Regions from separate parts of the Microbulbifer bruguierae genome, predicted to be linked through region 2. Evidence: predicted binding sites of a transcription regulator. Region 2 holds the regulator's gene; the other holds the start of a gene.
What was found. The regulator PhoB, encoded in region 2, activates phosphate uptake and scavenging genes when phosphate is short. The targets are predictions, from matches to a motif close to TGTCATAAANNTGTAACA.

Region 1 (10,601 bases), 1.7 Mb from region 2:
GTATTCCAGTGGCGGGCGGCAACCGCAGAGGGCGCAACCACCGGTACCACATGTTCCTCAAGCTGCGCCGCGCGCATATTACTGCGGAAATTGTGAAAGCTGTCCATCAACTGACTGCGGATATCGAACAGATCACTATCGTGATATTCCTCCCCCGGCTGATGTTCTTCGGAGCCTCGGTGGTGGTCTACCGCGAACAGGGTGTTGTTCATCAGCTTGCAGGCACTGCCGATATATACCGTTGATTTTCCGCAGTAGCTGCCCACTTCCAGGCAGGGGCCAAGATTGCTGGCATCTGCCGCCAGGCGGTACAGGGCGTTGCCTTCCCGACTGTCGAGAAAGCCTTTTACGGTATCAATTTCGAGAGGTAGGGATACTTCCATTTTTTTGATTTTCGCTTGATTGGATTGCGAGTGACGGTAACGGCAGTACAAGGGATTTGCAATGCGCGCTTGACACAATCCGGATGACACAACTTTGTTGTCGGATTGTAGAAATCGGTCACGGGAATAAAAAGTATCTGATAGGTATCGCGGTAATGCGCAAAGATCATAGACCATACTGGCTCAAGCGCCTGCAGTTGCAATTTCGCAACTGGCGTTGCCGTCACTTCCTGTTGCCCCAGTTTGATGCCATCGGCCGTGAACCGGAAATTATGCACCCGCCATCGGTCAAGGTTTTCGGTAGCAATATTCGCCTCGGCAATTTCCCTCACCTGATATCCACGGCAGACAACTGCATCCGTTTCACGGCGATGGGCCACCGGGGTGGCGATGCGTATATCAAGATTGGTGATTATGTGCTCATCTCACCGGGTGTGCGAATTTCTGCAGGGGAGTCCATCACCTTTGGCGATGCCTGTATGGTGGCGGCTAACGCCTATATCTCCGACTCAGACTGGCACGGGCTGTACAACCGCACACGGCCATTTCGCTGCACTGCGCCAATCAGGATTGGCAACAATGTGTGGATCGGGGACAGTGCGATTATCTGCAAGGGGGTAACGATTGGTGATAATGCGGTTATCGGCGCCGGGAGTATCGTGACCCGCGATGTGCCCGCGAATGCGGTTGTCGCTGGCAATCCCGCTCGCGAGATCAAGCAAATCAATCCCCGCCGCCGCATGATTACCCGCGAGGCGCTGTTCGCAGATAGCTTTCGACAGGCGCACAATCTGGATGAATTGGATAAAATGCTGCTCACAGGCAATAGCCTGTTTGGTTGGCTGCGGTCGCTAGTTTGGCCGCGGCGAGGGGATTAACCTGGTTTGGATGTCTTATAACAATGCATAAACAGGGCAGTGTGGTACTGATTGGAATGCCGGGAGCCGGCAAGAGTACACTTGGGGTGTTGCTGGCAAAAGAGCTGGCAAAGGATTTTGTGGATACGGATGTGCTGATCCAGCTGCGGGAGAACAAGACTCTGCAGGAGATCATGAATGAAAGTGACTATCTGAATCTGCGGCGTATCGAGGGGGAGGTGATTGCGGAAGCGGACCTTCCCAATTGCGTGATCGCCACCGGCGGTAGTGCGGTCTACAGTGAAGAGGGTATGCGTAACCTGCTTAAGTTTGGTCCTGCGGTATTTCTGAATTGCTCCGCGGATGAGCTGCGTCGCCGCATCCACAACTATGAAAGCCGTGGTATTGCGAAGGCACCGGGGCAGAGCTTTGAAGAACTGTTCGAGGAGCGCCAGGCGCTTTATCGCCGCTATGCGGATATTATTGTGGATTGTGATGGAAAGGATCTTGAGCAGGTTCTTGCACAAGTAGTCAGCCGATTGGAAGACCGCTGAAGTTTTCGTGCACTTCGCAGGTAATTTGTGGACGTGCCACAACCCCGGGCAGCTTTGTGAAACACGCAGAACACCATGCCCGCGGGCTCTACACCGTCATTCGTGGCGGTGTAGGTTTCACAAAGTTGCGCCCAGTGACTTTCGCCGCTGAGCTTTTCGCCGAGCTGAAATACATTGGGGCGAGGCAACGGATGCTCAAAGGGGGAGCTGGGTAGTGTACTTAACCTGCTTCAATGCAAAGGTAGAGTTCACGGAGGCTACATTCGGCAGGTGAACCAGTGAGCGTTTGAGCAATTGTTCATAGTGCTCAACGCTGTCCACCACAACCCGCAGTACATAGTCCTTGTCACCACTGGTGGAGTAGCATTCCACCACCTCCTGAACATCCTGCACTGCCGACTCGAAATTGTTCAGGGAATCTTCATCGTGGTTGTGTATGGTGACGTAGCAGTATACTGTGACTCCCAGGTCAAGCTTGCGTGGATCCAGAAGGGTAACGCGGCCACGGATGATGCCTTCGGCCTCAAGGCGCTTGATACGGCGCCAGCAAGGGGTATGGGAAAGCCCCACTTTGTCTCCCAGCTCAGCCATGGAATAATCGGCGTTTTCCTGCAGCGCCCGCAGAATCTTGCGGTCGAAATCATCCAGGTCTGTTGAGCGCTTCATATAAACTCCTGTCCTACACTTTCAGCTTATTTCGAGATAGTCGTCATAATTTTACGTCTAAACACGTAAATAAAGCAATGTTCCATCATGCCTTAGGCACTAGTATGGCTTGACCACGCCGTCGTCAACTTTGGCCACCGTATTAAAAGTCGTATAAATCGGTGCCTAATCCGGCGACGCGCGCCTCGAATCACAATAATTAGCGGGGGCCGGTTCATCGCGGGCTTCCACACAAAAGCGGAAAGAAGTAGGCATATGAGCGAGCAAAACGTGCGTGCCGAGTCTCGGCCAGTGGCCACCAAAGCGGTATCTCTCGACGATCGATTCACCACCGAAAAGGGAAGGGTGCTCCTTTCGGGTATCCAGGCATTGGTACGTCTGCCAATTGATCAGATGCGTATCGACCGGGCCCGCGGCCTCAATACCGCTACTTTTATTTCCGGTTATCGCGGTTCTCCCCTCGGCGGTTATGACCAACAGCTGTCGCGCGCCAAAAAACTGCTGGATGAATACCGTATCCAGTTTGTTCCGGGGGTGAATGAAGAACTGGCCGCAACCTCCGTGTGGGGTTCCCAGCAGGTGGGGCTGTTTGAAGGGGCGCAAGTCGATGGCGTCTGTGGGATCTGGTATGGCAAGACACCGGGGGTCGACCGTTCATGTGACGCCTTCCGACACGCCAACGCGGCCGGTTCCTCCCCCAGGGGCGGTGCGCTGATTGTCGCTGGTGATGACCACGGGTGTAAGTCTTCTTCCTATCCCGGGCAATCTGAATTTGCCTTCGTGGATATGCATATTCCGGTGCTCAACCCTTCTACCGTGCAGGAAGTATTGGATTACGGCCTCTACGGGCTTGAGCTTTCGCGATTCTCAGGGTGCTGGGTGGCGATGATCACGCTGGCTGAGAATATGGATAGCGCCTCTACGGTGGAAGTGGATCCTGCCCGAGTTTCGTTTGCATATCCCGAAATCCAGCGCCCAGCGGGCGGGCTCAATATCCGCAAGCAGGATAACCCGCTGGAGCAGGAAGAGCGTCTTTGGCGTTACAAGCGTCCTGCAGCACTGGCGTTTGCCCGCGCCAATCAGCTCAACAAACTGGTACTGGATAACCCCGATGCGACCCTGGGTATCGTCACCGCCGGCAAGGCGCATCTGGATCTGATGCAGGCGTTTGAGGATATGGGCATCGATGAGGCCCGCGCCCGGGCACTAGGCATACGTATCCTCAAGGTCGGCATGACCTATCCACTGGATGTTCCCGGTATTCAGGAGTTTGCGCGGGGCCTGGATTCCCTGCTGGTGCTGGAGGAAAAGCGCAGCCTGATGGAAGTGCAGTTAAAAGAAGAGCTGTATAACGTGCATCTGCGCGACCCGCACTTCCCCCGTATTCTCGGCAAGGTCGATGAGCACGATAACCCGCTGTTGCCCATGTACGGCGAATTGTCGCCGGCGGTGGTGGCACAAGTGCTGGGGTATCTGCTGGGTGAGGACAAACTCCACGAGCGCGCCCGGCACCGGTTGATGCGCCTGGACGCACTGGCGGAGCGTATTGCTGCGCAGGCGGGCTCCAGTGTCGCCCGCCTTCCCATGTTTTGCGCTGGCTGTCCCCACAACCGCTCCACCCGGGTGCCGGAGGGCAGCCGCGCGCTGGCCGGTATTGGTTGCCACTACATGGCGCAGTGGCTCGATCGTGAAACCTACACCTTTACCCAGATGGGCGCCGAGGGGGTGAACTGGATCGGGCAGGCGCCCTTTACCAGTGAGCGCCACGTGTTTGTGAACCTGGGAGACGGAACTTATTTCCATTCCGGCATTCTCGCCATCCGTGCCGCGGTGGCCGCTCGTGTAAATATTACCTACAAAATTCTGTTCAATGATGCAGTGGCCATGACGGGCGGTCAGCCTCACGACGGCGAATTGCGCCCGGATATGATCTGCCAGCAGGTATTGGCGGAAGGGGTCAATAAAGTTGTTGTGGTCATGGACAACCCGGACAAATACCGCGGTGCAATCACTTTCCCCAGTGCCGTGGAAATTCGCCACCGGGATCATATGCCCGCGGTCATGAAGGAACTGCGGGAACAATCGGGTTGCACTGTCATCATCTACGACCAGACATGTGCCACCGAACTGCGCCGCAAGCGCAAGCGGGGCCTGTTGCCGAAGGCAGAGGGACGCCCGTTTATTAATGAACTGGTTTGCGAGGGATGCGGGGATTGCGTCACCCAGTCGAGTTGTATTGCGGTGGAGAAAGTTGATACCGCGCTGGGCGACAAGCGTCGTATCAATCAGACAACGTGCAACCAGGATATGTCCTGTGTCAACGGGTTCTGTCCGTCTTTTGTCACCGTCAAGGGCGGTAAGCTGAATAAACGCGCCGGTGTTGGCGATGCCTTGTGCGAAGCAGCCGACGAGCTGCCATTGCCGCGTTTTTCGGACTTGAGCGAACCGTTCAACCTGCTGGTGACCGGTGTTGGTGGTACCGGTGTGGTAACTATCGGCGCGTTACTGGCAATGGCCGCGCACATTGAAGGCAAAGCCTGCAGCACCCTGGACCAGACCGGCCTCGCACAGAAAGGTGGGGCGGTGTATTCACACGTGCGTTTCGCTCGCCGCCCGGAAGCGTTGCAGGCGGTGCGGATTTCCGATGGTCGCGCGGATGCGCTGATGGCCTGCGATCTGATTGCTGCGGGCAACCTGTCGGCGAGTCTCGCCAAACTGGATGAGACCCACAGCCGTGCTGTGGTCAATACCCATCTGAGTCCCACTGCGGCATCTGTACTCGGCCGCGAAGATATCCACTCCCCCCAGGCTGTGCTGGATACTATCAAGGAAGCGGTGCTCGAGCTCGATGTGGTGGAAGGTCACAAGCTGACCGAGGCTGCCCTCGGCGACACGCTAGCGGCGAATATATTCATGCTTGGCTTCGCCTGGCAGAAAGGGTTGATTCCGCTGGGTCTCGAGGCGATCAGTGAGGCCATAAGGCTCAACGGTGTGGCGGTGGAGGCAAATCTGCAGGGATTGGCGGCCGGGCGTCTGGCGGCGGCGGACCCCTCTGTCCTGAACCGGCTTCTGGCGAAGGGCAAAACTAAGGCTCTTCCGCAGGGGCTGGAGGCTGTGGTTGCACATCGCATGGACCACCTTACCGGGTATCAAAATGCCGGGTTGGCGAGACGCTACCGGGCTCTGGTAGACAAGGTAAGGGATGCGGAGATCTATAAGGTCCCGGGCAGTGAAGCGTTGGCAGAAACCGTCGCACACAATTACGCGAAATTACTTGCCTACAAAGACGAATATGAAGTCGCGCGTCTTTACAGCGACCCTCGTTTTGTCGAGGCCCTACAGGAGAATTTCTCGGGTGATATTGAATTGGAATTCAATCTCGCCCCGCCACTGCTGAGCCCGTTTGACAAAAATACCGGCCGGCCGCGCAAATTGAAATTCGGGGGGTGGATGCTGAACGCTTTCCGCCTGCTGGCGAAATTGAAATTTTTGCGGGGCTCGGCGGTGGATGTCTTCGGGTACACCCGTGAGCGAAAAATGGAACGCGCCCTGATTGGTGAATATGAGCGGTTGGTCGATGAAGTGGTGGGTAAACTGAATACAAAAAATCACGCGGCTGCGATCGAACTGCTCAGTTACCCCGATTTGATCCGCGGCTATGGGCCGGTTAAGGACGAGAACGTGAACAAGGCAAATCAGGTGAAGTTGCAGTCACTAGAGCGTTTTTACAATCCAAAAGTAAGTGTGCAGGATACGGCGACAGCGGTGGAAGTGTTCGATCCAGCCAAGGCCCAGCAGGTGGGGTAATTCCTCGGGCAGACTGAAAATAAAAAAGGCGAGTCAGCGGCTCGCCTTTTTTGTACAGACATTTTTATCGCCAGATATTAGTGAAGTTACCAGCCAATCTGTGCCCGCACACCAAACTGATTGGTATCGTCGCCGGTAAAATCGTCGTCACCCATGATGTAATTCAGCATGAAACGGACATTGCGATTGGCGTAGATATTGAGGCCGATGATGGTGCTACGGGCCTGCAGATGGCTGATATCCCGGTTTTCCATGGTGTCATAGCGGAATGTCAGCTCCCACGCCGCACCCCACAACCCGTCGCCGCTGGGTTTGGCGGAGCTGAATGCGCCGCGTTTCTTACTGTAAGTCTTGTGTTCTCCCGTCAGCATCCAGCTGCCCTGGATATACCAGGTTTGAATCGTCTGGTTGTCGATATAGCAGCCGAATTCCGGATCACAGGGAAAGGGGGCGGGCGCGCCAAACTCCTCTGCGAAGGCTTCTTCTGAGAGGTAATAATCTCCCTCGAGTCCACCGATGACGTACTCCGCCTGGAGGTACAGCGGACCATAGCTGCCGGCCAGTTCCAGTGACGCGGTAGATGCGTCACCGGTTGGACTCATTGCCATCAGCTGTGATGGACCGCGACGGCCGGCGTAGTCGGCTTCCGCGATCAGTGCCTGGGAGCCCTGGTTGGCATTCTCGTAGCTGATGGCAGTACCCAGGTGAAAGGTGGCTTCATCGGTGTTGATGGGATGCCAGGCCACGCGCCCTGCCGCACCCACGCCCTCATTGCGCGGAGTGCCTGCGTCTCTCAGATTGAACGCCATCATGCCGACGGTGAAGCAGTCCATTACACCCGTCCAGCCGATTCCCTGCTGGAACTGGTTGCCTTCGTAGAGCCCCGTGGCACTTGAAAATGGGCGTTCCAGCATGGTTATCTCGTTGGAGCTCGTCATTTCCGCCATTGAGCGGAAGGGCTTGAACTGGCCAATGCGGATTTCGCCGTTGAGAAATTCGTGGGCCAGATACACATCGCGATAGCCGCTCAGGGTGTCGCCACCGGTAAAGTCCTGCTCGAGTACATAGCTCCAGGCATAGATGTTGCCTTTCAGGGTAATCCGTGCGCGGCGGAATTCCGTGGTGCTGATAGGGTCTTCCAGATCGGTGTCAAACAGGTAGGTATCGAAATGAATACGCCCGCCGAGGGATGCGGAAAAGTTACCGTCCTCCGACTTGATTTCCAGGTTCCCCTTGGTGGTTGCTTGATCCGCGGCCGCAGTGCTTGAGAGCAGGCTGGTAAGGGTGATGGCCATCAGGCTCTTATAGCGGCAGTCCATGTTGAATATCCCGTGTCTTATGGCTGTTTTGATGGCGGTGGATTCTAGCAGTAGATGGTGTGTGTCAAAAATTGGAAACATTTTTGAAATATTTGGCGCCCATAGAAATAAATATTACCGCCTGTAATAAAAACGTAACAATTCGGGGTAACAGGTTGCCTCACCAGTCTAGCAGCGCACAGAAAAAGTCGTTCTGGCAAGTTTCAGCGGAGATTTTCGGGGGGGGGGGAAAGAGGAGGCGCCGCTGAAAAGTGTTTTCAGCGACGTGCTGGTTGCTGAGTCGGCGGTTGGGATCAGATCTGTTTTATGTCAAAACCGGCCGCCTGCAGGTAATAGGGAACGGATTTTTCCCCAACCAGGTGTCCGGCACCCACCACCACAAACAGTTTTTTGTGCTGTCTGCTGAAGTGGCGGATTTTTTCTGCCATCTCGACATTGCGCTGGTAGAACAGTAGGTCGAAGAGCTGGGCAAGCTCCGGGTATTGCTGCAGGCTTTCTTTTATCACCAGTTCGTGCAGCCTGCTCTGGTCCCCGCTTTTCCAGGCTTCGGTCATACGCGGTACAAAGCTATCCATTTCGCCCAGTTGCGCCAGGGTCTGCTGCAGATACAGTTCCGGCCTTTCCAGACTGTTCAACATGCGTAGTTGCCCCAAAACGCTCTCCAGTTCCAATGTGGTTTTGTCGTTGCGATGAGCCTGGTTGAGAAAGTGGCGGTCGATACCGGCCTTTGGATCCAGGCCGCGGGCCTGCATTTCAATCAGGCTGAGGGTGATCATGGCGATAGCGGGACGGAGGCGGTTGAAATGTTCTTCCGGCAACTGGCGTTTGTGCAGCCAGTCCTGTAACTGCCGGTATACATCTTCGGGAATGTGGTCCTTCAGCTTCTGTCCCGGTGGGTAGAGGGATTCCAGCATAACCTGTTGCTGCAATGCCAGATCCGATTCCATGGCGATGACATCGGCTTCCACCACCAGGGCCTGGCTGTCTTTGTAGGCTTCTTCAATGGCGGGTCTGAGGGGATAGAAGCTTTTGTCGGCCAGATGTATGGATCCGAGCAAATAGACGGTGCGACCCTCTTTGCTCGCTTCCAGTAGCAGTCCCTTGTCATTGGCCGCCTGGGCCTGGCAAAAAACGAGTAACAGTAGCAGCGCCTGCAGGGCGCGGGTAAACCAGTCTGTCATGGCTTGGGTGTGTCTGCGCGCGTGGGTTTTCCTGGTTTGGGTTGCCATTCGGGTTTCCTTTCTACGTTGTTCAATACGTTGTTCACTACGTTAGCCACGAGTGTCACGACAGTTGGTAGAGATACTGCGTGGCGCTGCAACGGCGTGTAGGAAAAGTCACAATTCTTCTTCTCCCAGACTCCGCCCTTTCGCCGAAGAAGTCGTACTGTATACCACGAAATTTGTGACTTTCTTCTCCGATACGAAAATTGTGCGTCGTGGCGCAAATATCAGCGGTACAATTCGTCGTTGGCCCCATTTCAATTTGCATTATTTTCAATCAACGCCGGTTCCGACGGTGGGTACTGGCAGGGGGCGAGTAAATTTCACAGTGAATCGGGGTGAAGTAGGAGTATGCGAATAGTTCAGCTGGTACCGGCAATGGCCGGCGGAGCACAGGCTCATGAAGCCCTGGAATTTGCCCAGGAACTGGCTCGACAAGGGCACGACTCCATCGTTATTTCCACCGGTGGGGCCTTGGTTTCCCGCCTGACATTGCACGGCTGCCAGCATTTCACCTTGTCGGTAGATCGCAAACGGCAGTTCAATTTTCGTTTGCACGGGAAACTGCGCCAGCTACTGACTACGCTGGAACCGGACATTCTTCTTGCGCGAGGTCCATTGTGTTGCTGGCACGGGTGGATGGTGTGGAAAAAAATGTCCGTCGCGAGTCGTCCACATCTGGTGACCTGGAGTCAGGAGCGCTCAAGGAAGCGGGGGCTGTTCAGCAGCGGCATCGGCAGTGCGGTGGCGCGCGGAGAGCTGGTACTGGCGGCGTCTCAGTGGTTGGGGCAGGAATTACAGCAAAAATTCGGTAGTTTGTTGGCCGATTCGAACACTTCGGGCAAGGGCAATCCGCGCACACTATACCGCGGGGTAAATACCAGAGAGCTGGATCGCCATGCCCAGGTGTCAGGACATTGGCACCAGCGCCTGCTGAACGATTTTCCGCAACTGGAGGGCCGCAACTGGTTACTACTCCCCGGGCCTGTCGCACCGGGCCGGGGGCAGCAACGTTTTCTCGAGTTGATCGCGGCGCTGAAGCAGGAGCGGGAGGATGTTTTCGGACTGGTGATTGGCGATGTCGAACCGGGGCAAGAAAAGTTTGCTCGCGCTCTCGAACGCCAGGCAGCATCCATGGGGTTGAATGAATATGTTCTGTTCCTCGGTGCGCGCCGGGATATGCGTGAATTGTATGGCAGCGCGCGACTTACCCTTGACCTCGCCGATGCTGCTCTCTCCAACGGGCGCAGTGTGGCGGAGGCGTTGGCCATGGGTTGTCCCGCTATTGCTGCCTCGGGGACCAGTGTTGAGCTTCTGCGACACTGTTTTCCGCGAGGGGTGGTAGACAGCCTCGACGTGGCGCAACTCGTCAGTGTGTCTAGTGAAATTCTGAGCAACGCGGAAACTGTGCATTTCGACGGCTTCAGCCTTGCGCAGACCACTGCCCGCGCGGTGGGCTGGTTTGATGCATTGCTCGATGTTGAGCGCGCAGGGGCCCAGCCGGGTGCGCCAGGCTCAGAAGTGGTTTGACGGTTGCCGGGTCAGGCGATCAGTTGTGTGTACACCTGCCAGGTTGCTTTGGCCATGGAGTCCAGAGTGAATTCCTGTTCTGCGCGATCGAACAGTGGCGTGAACTCTTGCTGCAGTGTTGGGTTTAGGAGTGCACCACGTATTTTTTCCGCGATGTGCATCGGCTCGAGAGTTTCCAGAAGATATTCCGGGGGAAGATAGTCCACCGCATCACCGGCGCGATTGGCAATCACCGGTTTGCGGTGCAATAGCGCCTCGATCA
Region 2 (10,601 bases):
CCGCCGTCGCAGTCTCGCGGTGCGCCTGCAGGACACTACCGGCAGTATTACCCTGCGCTTCTTCCACTTCACCGCCGCCCAGAAAAACCGCCTCGCCCCCGGCGCCCGGGTGCGCTGCTATGGCGAAGCCCGCCGCGGCAGTGCCGGTGTAGAACTGTATCACCCGGAAACCGAAATCATCGGCGAGGAAATCTCGCCAGCGGCAGAAACACTCACTCCGGTTTATCCCCTCACCGAGGGCCTCGGACAGGGGCGCCTGCGCGCATTGATCGGCCAGGGGCTGGACTGGCTGGCCCAGGGCAATGTCACCGAACTGGTACCGGCATCACTGTTACCCAAAGCACTGCGGATGCCATTGGCCGGCGCACTGATGTACCTGCATCAGCCGCCGGCGGACGCGGACCTCGCACAGCTTGCCGAAGGCCAACATCCGGCACAGCAGCGGCTGGCGCTGGAGGAGCTGCTCGCTCACCACCTGAGCCTGCTGGAGCTGCGTCGCAGTGCATCCAAAGTGTCCGCGCCCCCGCTGGAAGCCAACGCCGCACTGGAGCGGGATTTCCTCGCGCGCCTGCCGTTTTCACCCACCAATGCCCAGCAGCGTGTGGGCCGGGAAATTGCCGACGACCTCGCCGGTACGGCCCCCATGATGCGTCTGCTGCAGGGGGACGTCGGCGCCGGCAAAACCCTGGTCGCCGCTCGCGCGGCACTGCAGGCCATCGGCGCCGGTTACCAGTGCGCGGTGATGGCACCGACAGAGGTCCTCGCCGAGCAGCACCGGATCAATTTCTGCGGCTGGCTGGAGCCCCTCGGTATTACCGTGGCCTGGCTCACCGGCAGCATGAAGGTTTCGGAAAGACGCGCACAACTGGCGGCGATTGCAAATGGCGATGCGCAGCTGGTCGTGGGTACCCACGCTCTGTTCCAGGAAGGGGTGGCATTCCACCGCCTGGCACTGGTGATCATCGACGAACAGCACCGCTTCGGCGTGGCACAGCGACTGCAACTGCGTGAGAAAGGCGCCGTCGAGGGCGCTCCAGGGGACCAACAGCGCACCCAGCCCCATCAGTTGATCATGACCGCAACCCCAATTCCGCGCACCCTGGCGATGTCCGCGTTTGCCGATCTCGACTGCTCGGTGATCGACGAGCTGCCTCCCGGACGCCAGCCTATCAACACCGTCGCCATCTCCAGTGAGCGCCGCTATGACGTCATGGAGCGGGTACAGAATGCGGTGCGCGAAGGGCGCCAGGCCTACTGGGTGTGCACCCTGATCGAAGAATCGGAGACTCTGCAGGCCCAGGCCGCGGAATCTACAGCGGAAGAGCTGGCAGACACCCTGGACGGTGTGCGCGTAGCGCTGGTGCACGGGCGCATGAAGCCCGATGCCAAGGACCTGGTGATGAAAGCGTTCAAGGCCGGGGAGGTGGACCTGCTGGTGGCAACCACAGTGATCGAGGTGGGAGTGGACGTGCCCAATGCCAGCCTGATGATTATCGAAAACCCCGAGCGCCTCGGGCTCGCCCAGCTCCATCAGTTAAGAGGGCGGGTCGGCAGGGGAAGTATCGCCAGTCACTGCGTGCTGATGTACAGCACACCGCTGTCCGCCAATGGCCGCGCGCGCCTGCAGGCCCTGCGCACTCATGCGGACGGGTTCGCGATTGCCGAAGAGGACCTGCGCCTGCGCGGCCCGGGAGAAATCCTCGGCACCCGCCAGACCGGCGAAATCCAGCATCGCATCGCCGACCTGCAGCGGGATGCCCACCTGCTGCCACAGATTCAGAAAATTGCCGCGGCACCGGAGCTCAGTAGCCCAGCCCGCAGTGCCCTGATCCGTCGCTGGCTACACAACAAGCCGCGCTTTGCGGAAGCCTGACACAACCTCCTGCTCCTGAGCTCCAGCCCCATCTCCAGCCCATCCCCAACCTGCAGGATAAATACGCCGCCAGCGCGCCCTTCCACTATCGGTAACACCGCAGAACCGGTATCGATTTTGCAAACTTGTCCACATCGGTAATGAGACACAATTATTGTTTAGACCAATTGGTCAACAATAGTCATTAATATTTTTGCGCTCAACTTCGAGCAATGGCAGCCTCCCCCAAAAGGGCTAACTCATGTCCACTAACAGGGTGATTACAAAAACCCGATTACCGGCTGGCCCAAGTTGCCGGGCAGGCCACCACATTCACGATTACCGAATCAGAATCAGGAAGATTCCCAGTGAACATCTCCAGCGCGCCCACAACTCTTTTCAGTCTCCTGTTGTCGACAGTTCTGTCTGCCTCCCCGGTCTCGGCACAAAGTCTGTTCAGCAGCAGCGACAAGCCCGTACCTACAATCACTCTGGCCAAGGCGGAGATCCTCGCAGATATTCCCACCCCCATGCAGGGCAACGACATCAACGCCCTGCTCGCACAGGCGGCCGGCGGCGGGCTATCGGCCGCCAAAGAAGCTTCCAGTCGTGCATTTAGTGCGCAGTTGCGCAGCAAGCTCGACAACGGCCTGCGGACGCTACTCACTGAAGAGGAAGTACCCGTGGGCACCGATAGCGGCGCGCTGACCCTGCACCACGCGGTGGACATTGCGGTGATCAAGCAGTTGAGCGGCCTCGACAACCGCGGTGACTATGAAATTGAGCAGGGTAACCTCAGTGCCAGCGGGGACTTCCACCTGCGTCTGCAGGCCCCCGATGGTGCGCTGCTGATCGATAAACACCTGGATATCGCCGACCTGCGCCTCAAGGGCAACTACGAGATCAGGACCCCGCTGGGCGACGGTACTATAGAAGACGATACCGAGGCGCAACTCACGGTACTGTGTGACACCCTGGTAAAACGAATTCTCGACCGCATTGATGGCGACCTTAAGGCGAGTAACCTACAGAAACTTGCCACTAGCCAATGAATTCTGCGGTGGGCCCCCGGGCCCACCCGCTGCCCTATCTTCCGGCCCGCCATCCCCGGTCACGCCATTCCCACCTATACCAACTTCCGATCCCGAACCGTGACGACACACACATAGCCGACCGATACTGACGCACAAGTCACGGAAAAATTTTGCTCTCCCCGGTAATAAATGGCAGCCTGTAACTGTTTTTTCATAAATACAGAGCGAAAAAATTCGCCGTATCAAAAAATAATCCCCGTGCGCATAAAAAATAATACCGGGAGCGAGAATGAGAGCTTTAGCAATTCGCGGACTGGCATTCGCCGGTCTGCTCACCATCACGTCCGCAACACAGGCCCAGAGCAGTTTCTGGGGTGGTAATGACCAGGTCCCGAGCCTGAATATTGCCCCCGCAACCCTCCGGATCGATGTGCCCATGCCGGTCTCCGGCGACGATCTACAGTTAATGCTGGCGCAGGCGGCCAACGGCGGCGGACTGGCAGACCTCAAGCAGGAAGCTGTACGCACCTACACCCAACATCTACAGGGCGAATTAACTCGGCTGCTGCACGATCATCTGGAAGATGAACGGATTCCGCTGGTAAAGCAGGAGGGCGTGCTTACCCTGCAGAATGATCTGAAACTCAAGGTGATCAAGCACCTGAGCGCGATGAAGCCCAAAGGCGACTACGATCTGGAGCAGGGCAATGTGGCCCTGAGTGGCGAATTCCACTACCTGTTGAAACACAACGACGGCACCACCCTGCAGGAAAAACACATCGCCCTCCGCGACCTCGGTATCACCAGCAAATACCGCGTGCGCAATTACCGCGACGGCCGCACCAACGACGACAACACCGAAGAAGCGATCAAAGATGCCCTGAGCAAACTGGCGGAAGAGCTGATGGAGTCGCTGGAAGACGACCTGGAAGCAGACAAGCTGCGGGAAATCGCCGCACGGTAGTAAAAGGCCCCCGCTGAAAATGAAAAAGGGCGAACCGAGGTTCGCCCTTTTTTGCGTCCGCCCATGCCGGCAGCCGGCCTCAGGAAGTCGCTGTGCGCTCCTCGCCGCTATTCACCACACTGTGATAGTTGTCGTCGTCGAAGGTGCCCAGATTCAATGCTCCCTCGCTCTTGGCAACAATGGTGGTCACTACCGCATCACCAGTAATATTCACCGCCGTGCGCACCATGTCCAGCAGGCGATCCACACCCATCACGATCGCAATGCCTTCCAGCGGTAGACCCACCTGCTGCAGCACCATTGCCAGCATGATCAGACCAACACCGGGAACACCGGCGGTACCGATGGAGGCCAGAGTCGCGGTCAGGATCACCGTGAGATACCCCATCAGACCAATTTCGATACCGTACAGCTGGGAGATGAACACCGTCGCCACACCCTGCATGATCGCGGTGCCATCCATATTGATGGTGGCTCCCAGGGGGATGGTGAAAGACGCCACCTTGTTATCCACACCCAGGCGCTTCTCCACCGTCTGCAAGGTCACCGGCATGGTCGCCGCCGAGGATGCGGTACTGAACGCAAATACCATCGCCGGGCGCATCTTCTTCAGAAGCTGCAACGGATTCAGACCGGTCAGCAGCTTGAACAGCAGCGAGTAGACCCCCAACCCGTGCAACGCCAGCGCCAGTAACACCACCATGAAATACTTCAGCAACTGCAAAATCGCATCCAGCCCCAGCTGTGCAATCTTGTTGGCCAGCAGCGCAAACACGCCATAGGGTGCGAACACCATCAATACGCTGACCATGCGCATGATGACATCGTTCAGATCATTGAAAAAACCGGCAATCCGCTGGCCCGGCTTACCGCTGCGGGAAATGGCATAGCCCATCAGCAGGGCAAAAACGATGATCTGCAACATATTTCCCTTGGCCATGGCCTCCACCGGGTTGGTGGGGAAAATATTCACCAGCACATCGGACAAAGGCGGCGACGGTTTCGCCTCAAAGGTGCCACCCCCGACAATGCCTTCCAGGCCGCTGCCAGGCTGGATCACCAGCGCCAGCAATAACGCCAGAGAAATGGCCAGTGCGGTGGTCACTAGATACAACACCACCGTCTTGCCCGCCAGCACCCCCATGCGACTGCCTTCCGACAGCGCGCAGGAACCGCACACCAGAGACACCAGTACCAGCGGCACCACCATCAGCTTCAGGGAGGCAATGAAAATCCGCCCGATGATGTCGAACAGGCCACTGGTGAGGTAGTTGTTGATGAAATCCGTTACCCCGGCACCGAGGATCTGGCTGGTATTGAAAAAATTGAACAGCAAGCCGACCGCAATACCTGCGATCATGGCCAGTACGATTTGTTTTGTGAGCCCCATGGTCCGCCCTGTGTTAGACACCACTAGTACCGTGGTTAAAACATTTTTGTTAGATCGTTTAGATAAGAGTGATGCACCCGCTAGCGGCACCGCCACCAAACGGGTTCAAGCCCCACACCAACCGCCACTATATCGGCAGGGCGGTGGGGGGGCAAAGCCGGTCATTCCCACGCATCCCCGCTCGGGTACAATGGGCGCTTTTGAACCTGCGTGGAGTCTGCGTTGTACCACTCCCCCATTGAGTCCCCCTATCTGGCGATCGGCGACTGGTATCCTCAGCCCCTGGAAAGCCTGCACGGACAAACGCCACCGGAACAACTGCTTCCCTGGCTGCTACATCCCGGCTCTCTCACCGCCGCCCTCAAACATCTCAGCGGCGGACCATTCCGGGTGCAGATCCTCAGCCAGGGCTGGCAAAACCCCCTGCTCGAAGAGCGCCGCGCCCTGAACCTCCGGGACAGAACCCGCGCGCTGGTGCGCGAAGTCCTCCTCTACGGCAGTGACAAAAACCCCTGGGTTTACGCCCGCAGTGTTCTTCCCGAACGCACACTCGCCGGCAAATCCCGCTATCTGCGCAACCTCGATAGCCGCCCCCTGGGGGAGCTCCTGTTCAGCCAGCCGGACATCCGCCGCGGCCCCATCGTACTCAACCGCCTAGCACGCAATCCGCGCTGTGCGCTGCCCGAGCTCAACGATTCCGAATCCAGTGCCTGGGGCCGCCGCTCCGCCTTCTGGCTCGGGGATAAACCCCTGCTGGTTGCAGAGACTTTCCTGAGCGGGTTCAATCCCCACAAACCACCCATGGCCTGAGCGGAAACCAACACCGGAAGCATCCTATGCAATTGATCAGCCAACAGATTCAGCAGCGCTGGCCGACGGCACTGCCCTACTGGCAGCTCGCCCGCCTCGACCGTCCCATTGGCTCGCTGCTGTTGCTGTGGCCCACTTGGTGGGCGCTGTGGATCGCTGCCGGCGGCTGGCCCGGGTTGCACTTGTTTGCGGTTTTCTCACTCGGTGTAGTCCTCACCCGCGCTGCCGGTTGTGCAGTCAACGACTTTGCCGACCGCAATATCGACGGCCACGTCAAACGCACCCGACAGCGCCCACTGGCGACCGGCGCAGCCACCACCAGGGGTGCGCTGCTGCTGTTTACCGGCCTGATGCTACTGGCGTTTCTGCTGGTGCTGACCACCAACCGGTTGACGGTGCTCCTGTCTCTGGCGGCGCTGGCGCTGGCCTTTTGCTACCCTTTCGCCAAACGCTACACCCATATGCCCCAGGTGGTACTGGGCGCGGCCTTCAGTATGGGCATTCCCATGGCGTTTGCCGCGGTAAGCGGGGAAATTCCACCGCTGGCGTGGCTGATTTTTACCGCCAATCTGCTGTGGACGGTGGCCTATGACACTTTCTACGCCATGGTGGACCGCGACGACGATCTCCGCATCGGCGTCAAATCCACTGCAATCCTGTTTGGAGAGATGGACAGGCTGATGACCGGCTGTCTGCAGGCAATGGTCATCGTAGCGCTGCTGATGCTGGGCGGCCGCGCGGAACTGGGCGCGCTGTTTTATTGCGGCCTGGCCGTTGCCGCGGGGCTTTTCGGCTACCAGCAGTGGCTCATCCGGGAGCGCGAGCGTGACCGCTGCTTCCAGGCGTTTTTAAACAATAACTGGGCGGGCGCCGCGGTCTTTGCCGGTATATTTCTCCATTATCTGACCCGTTGAATCCCTTTTTCATTGGCTTTTCACTGCCTGCCGCTGCTACTCGGTACGACTGTCATATATTTGTCATTAAAGTGACGTTAAATGACCGCTTAAAAATTAATGTCAGACGAGTGACAGCAAACCATTGGGGTATGGCAGGCAGATGCACAGCAAGACGATTCTAATAGTCGACGACGAAGCACCGGTGCGGGATATGTTGCGGGTGGCGCTGGAGATGGCGGACTACCGCTGCCTGGAAGCGGAAAATGCCCAGGAAGCCCACGCGCTGGTAATCGACGAGAAGCCGGATCTGATTCTGCTGGACTGGATGCTGCCGGATGTATCCGGTGTGGAACTCGCCCGCCGCCTGAAACGGGATGAACTGACGTCCTCCCTGCCGATCATCATGCTGACAGCGAAAGGGGAGGAGGACCACAAGATCAAGGGGCTGGAGACCGGCGCTGACGATTACATCACCAAGCCGTTTTCTCCCCGCGAGCTGGTGGCCCGCCTCAAGGCGGTGTTGCGCCGCACGGGCCCGAGTACGCCGGAAGAACCGTTGACTGCCGGCGGCCTGGTACTGGATCCGATCAGCCACCGGGTAACCATCCACGGCAGCCCGGTGGAGATGGGCCCCACCGAATTCCGCCTGCTGACATTTTTCCTTTCCCACCAGGAGCGCGCCTATACCCGCACCCAGTTGCTGGACCACGTGTGGGGTGGCAACGTGTACGTGGAAGAGCGCACCGTGGATGTGCACATCCGCCGCCTGCGCAAAGCTCTCACTGTCGATGGCCACGAACGCTACATCCAGACCGTGCGCGGTACCGGTTATCGCTTTTCTGTACAGACTGTGGAAAGAGTGTAACCATCTCCCTACGCAATTTTCGGGCATTCCGCGAAGCGTCGCGGAAAGTCCGGTGCTTTGCCTTCGCATAAAGTACGCAGGTGCACTGAACTCCGGTCAATGCACCCCAAAACAAGATGGCCGAACCATCATGCTCGATCGCAGTATTGGCGAGTTCTCGCGCTTCATCGTAATCGCCCTCGGCACCACCATTTTTGGTTTTTCCTCTGGTCACTGGTGGCTGGCACTGTGTGTCGGCCTCGCGGTTTACCTGTTCTGGCTGCTGTGGCAACAGAACAGTTTCGACCGCTGGCTGAGTAACGGACGGCGCGGGCCGGCGCCGACAGCGTTCGGGGTGTGGGGTGATATTTCCGATGATTTCTATCGCCTGCAGCGTCGTCACCGCAAGGAAAAGCAAAAGCTCCACGCGATGCTACGGCGGGTACAGGACAGCACCAGTGCCCTGCGTGAGGGCATTGTGGCACTGGAGGATGAGGGCAATCTGGCGTGGTGGAACCCGGCGGCGGGGCAGATGCTGCGGCTGCAGCCGGACGACGCCGGACAGCCACTGGTGAACTTTATCCGCGATCCGCGTTTTGTGGAGCACATACACCTGCGCATGCGCCGACACAACCATAGCGCCCAGGAACCGATCACGTTGCCGGCGCCCGGGGATGATTCCCGTATCCTGACATTGGAAGTCACCCGTTTCGGACAGGACGAGGCGCTGGTTATCGTGCGCGATGTGACACGGCTGCACAATCTGGAGCAGATGCGACGGGATTTTGTGGCGAATGTCTCTCACGAGTTGCGCACGCCGCTGACGGTAATCGCGGGCTATCTGGAAACCTTGCAGGCCAGTGGCATGGCGCCGCAAAAATGGGAGCGACCGCTGATGCAGATGAGCGAGCAGACGGTACGCATGACCAGCCTGGTGAATGATCTGCTGCTTCTGGCGCGACTGGAGACTTCGGAGCGCGACAGCGGCCGCGACCGGGTGTCAGTGCGCGAGCTGATGGAGCGGGTGGCCGGCGAGGCCAGATCCCTGAGTGGTGGACGCCACGATATTGCCGTAGCCTGTGAACAGGACAACATCATTACCGGCGATGCTGGCGAATTACACAGCGCTTTTGCAAACCTCGCGTTTAATGCGGTCAAGTACAGCCCCGACGGCGGCCCCATTGAGCTGCGCTGGAAAACCGACACAGACGGCGGCCACTTCGCGGTGAAGGACTGCGGTATCGGCATCGACTCACTGCATATCCCGCGCCTGACCGAGCGCTTTTACCGGGTGGATGCGGGCCGCTCGCGAGAAAGTGGCGGCACCGGCCTGGGGCTCGCTATCGTCAAGCATGTGCTGCTGCGGCACAGTGCCAACCTGAGCGTCACCAGTACCCCGGGGCGCGGCAGTACCTTTACCCTCAACTTCCCCCCGCAGAAACTGACCCCAGGCAGCTCTGCCTGATCCCCAGTGGATCCGGTTGTGGACTACCCGCAACAAACCAGTTCAAACCGACACAAATCAAAAAGGGGCCCGCAGGCCCCTTTCGTATAACAGTCTTAATACAGACCGGGAACGCTTACAGTTCGATACCAAACTGTACCGCCGCGCCGTAAGTATTGTCGGAGGCCTGGATCGCGGACACGTGCAGGTGGAGCACATCGAACGGGCTGAAGCCGATACCAGCGGTGAGCGCGTCTTCGTAGGTGCCTTCCATGTCGTGGCGATAACCTACCCGCAGCTGGGCCCAATCGAACAGGTCCATTTCGATGCCCAGGCGGGCATTCTGGGTAGCGCCGGCACCGTCAAACAGCTCCGTGGTGGTCAGATCCACGTCGGCGAGCACGGTGAAAATTTCTCCGGTGTAGCCGAAACCTGCGGTTACCAGCGGTTCCAGTTGAATTTCCATGTCACCGCTCAGGGTTTCGTATTCCTGGGCGAGGGCGTTGCGCACGGACAAACCACCCTGCAGCGCCCCCCAATTGATGGTGGCACCGAGGTCGACGTTGAAATTGGTGTGCTCCAGCGCGTAATCCTCATACTCGACATCATCACCCTCAAAATCGGCGACGACTTCGCTGTATTCGAAGGTTTCCACACGCTGATGTTTCGGTGTTATACCGAGGGAAACCAGGGTCTCGCCGAACGTGAATTCGCGCGCGAGGGCAATGCCGATTTCCTGCATCCGGTAGCCTTTGATCGCGGCCTCGGTCATCAGGTCGTCGCCATCGATGATCAGGTCGTCTTCGCTTGGCGGGTTGTTAATATCGATATCAAGGTAGCGGTCGCCAAAGTTGCTCAGAAAATCAACATCTTCTTCCGCAAGCTCGAGCTCGGTGGCAACAAAACCTGACTCGCGCACAAACAGTAGTGCAGAAGCGGCACTGTTGGGGATGGCAATGGTCAGCTGAGCGCCCACGTCCAGGGTCAGACGGCCCCGGTCCATCTGCTGCAACTGATCCAGCAGGTAATCCGCATCGTCCTGGGTCGCGTACATTTCTTCGATTTCATCGAGATAGTCGGTCAGGTTTTCCGCGGAATCGATGAAATCGTTGACGTCATTGGCCAGCAGCCCCACATCCACAGTGAATGCGAAATCGTCATTTTCCTTGAAATTAGTGGCGGTGGCCGGATTGATCAGCGCACTGTAGGTGTAATCGCCACCGGCAGCGCCGGCACCGCCCATAGAGGTGCCACGCCCGGAAAATACCTCTGCGGCTACCGGTGCCGCCCCCAGAATAGCCCCCGCAGCAACCATGCTGGCAATTTGGTTCTTGGTCCACATGTTTAACCTGTTCCTTGTATAGATT

Region 1: the regulator PhoB is predicted to act here: its motif matches at 7,709-7,726, upstream of PVT68_RS00295 (OprO/OprP family phosphate-selective porin).

The regions. Positions count from the first base shown of each region.
Region 1 covers NZ_CP118605.1:61,103-71,703, forward strand. Annotated here, with positions in the region: gene PVT68_RS00270 (class I SAM-dependent methyltransferase) at 1-383, opposite strand, end outside; gene PVT68_RS00275 (acyltransferase) at 539-1,261, shown strand; gene PVT68_RS00280 (shikimate kinase) at 1,285-1,794, shown strand; gene PVT68_RS00285 (Lrp/AsnC family transcriptional regulator) at 1,990-2,460, opposite strand; gene PVT68_RS00290 (indolepyruvate ferredoxin oxidoreductase family protein) at 2,716-6,267, shown strand; gene PVT68_RS00295 (OprO/OprP family phosphate-selective porin) at 6,354-7,586, opposite strand; gene PVT68_RS00300 (TraB/GumN family protein) at 7,880-8,815, opposite strand; gene PVT68_RS00305 (glycosyltransferase) at 9,161-10,339, shown strand; gene PVT68_RS00310 (glycosyltransferase family 4 protein) at 10,351-10,601, opposite strand, start outside.
Region 2 covers NZ_CP118605.1:2,830,516-2,841,116, reverse strand. Annotated here, with positions in the region: gene recG (ATP-dependent DNA helicase RecG) at 1-1,873, shown strand, start outside; gene PVT68_RS11825 (hypothetical protein) at 2,221-2,904, shown strand; gene PVT68_RS11820 (type 2 periplasmic-binding domain-containing protein) at 3,176-3,850, shown strand; gene PVT68_RS11815 (dicarboxylate/amino acid:cation symporter) at 3,930-5,240, opposite strand; gene PVT68_RS11810 (chorismate--pyruvate lyase family protein) at 5,463-6,050, shown strand; gene ubiA (4-hydroxybenzoate octaprenyltransferase) at 6,077-6,964, shown strand; gene phoB (phosphate regulon transcriptional regulator PhoB) at 7,107-7,811, shown strand; gene phoR (phosphate regulon sensor histidine kinase PhoR) at 7,942-9,255, shown strand; gene traF (conjugal transfer protein TraF) at 9,371-10,576, opposite strand.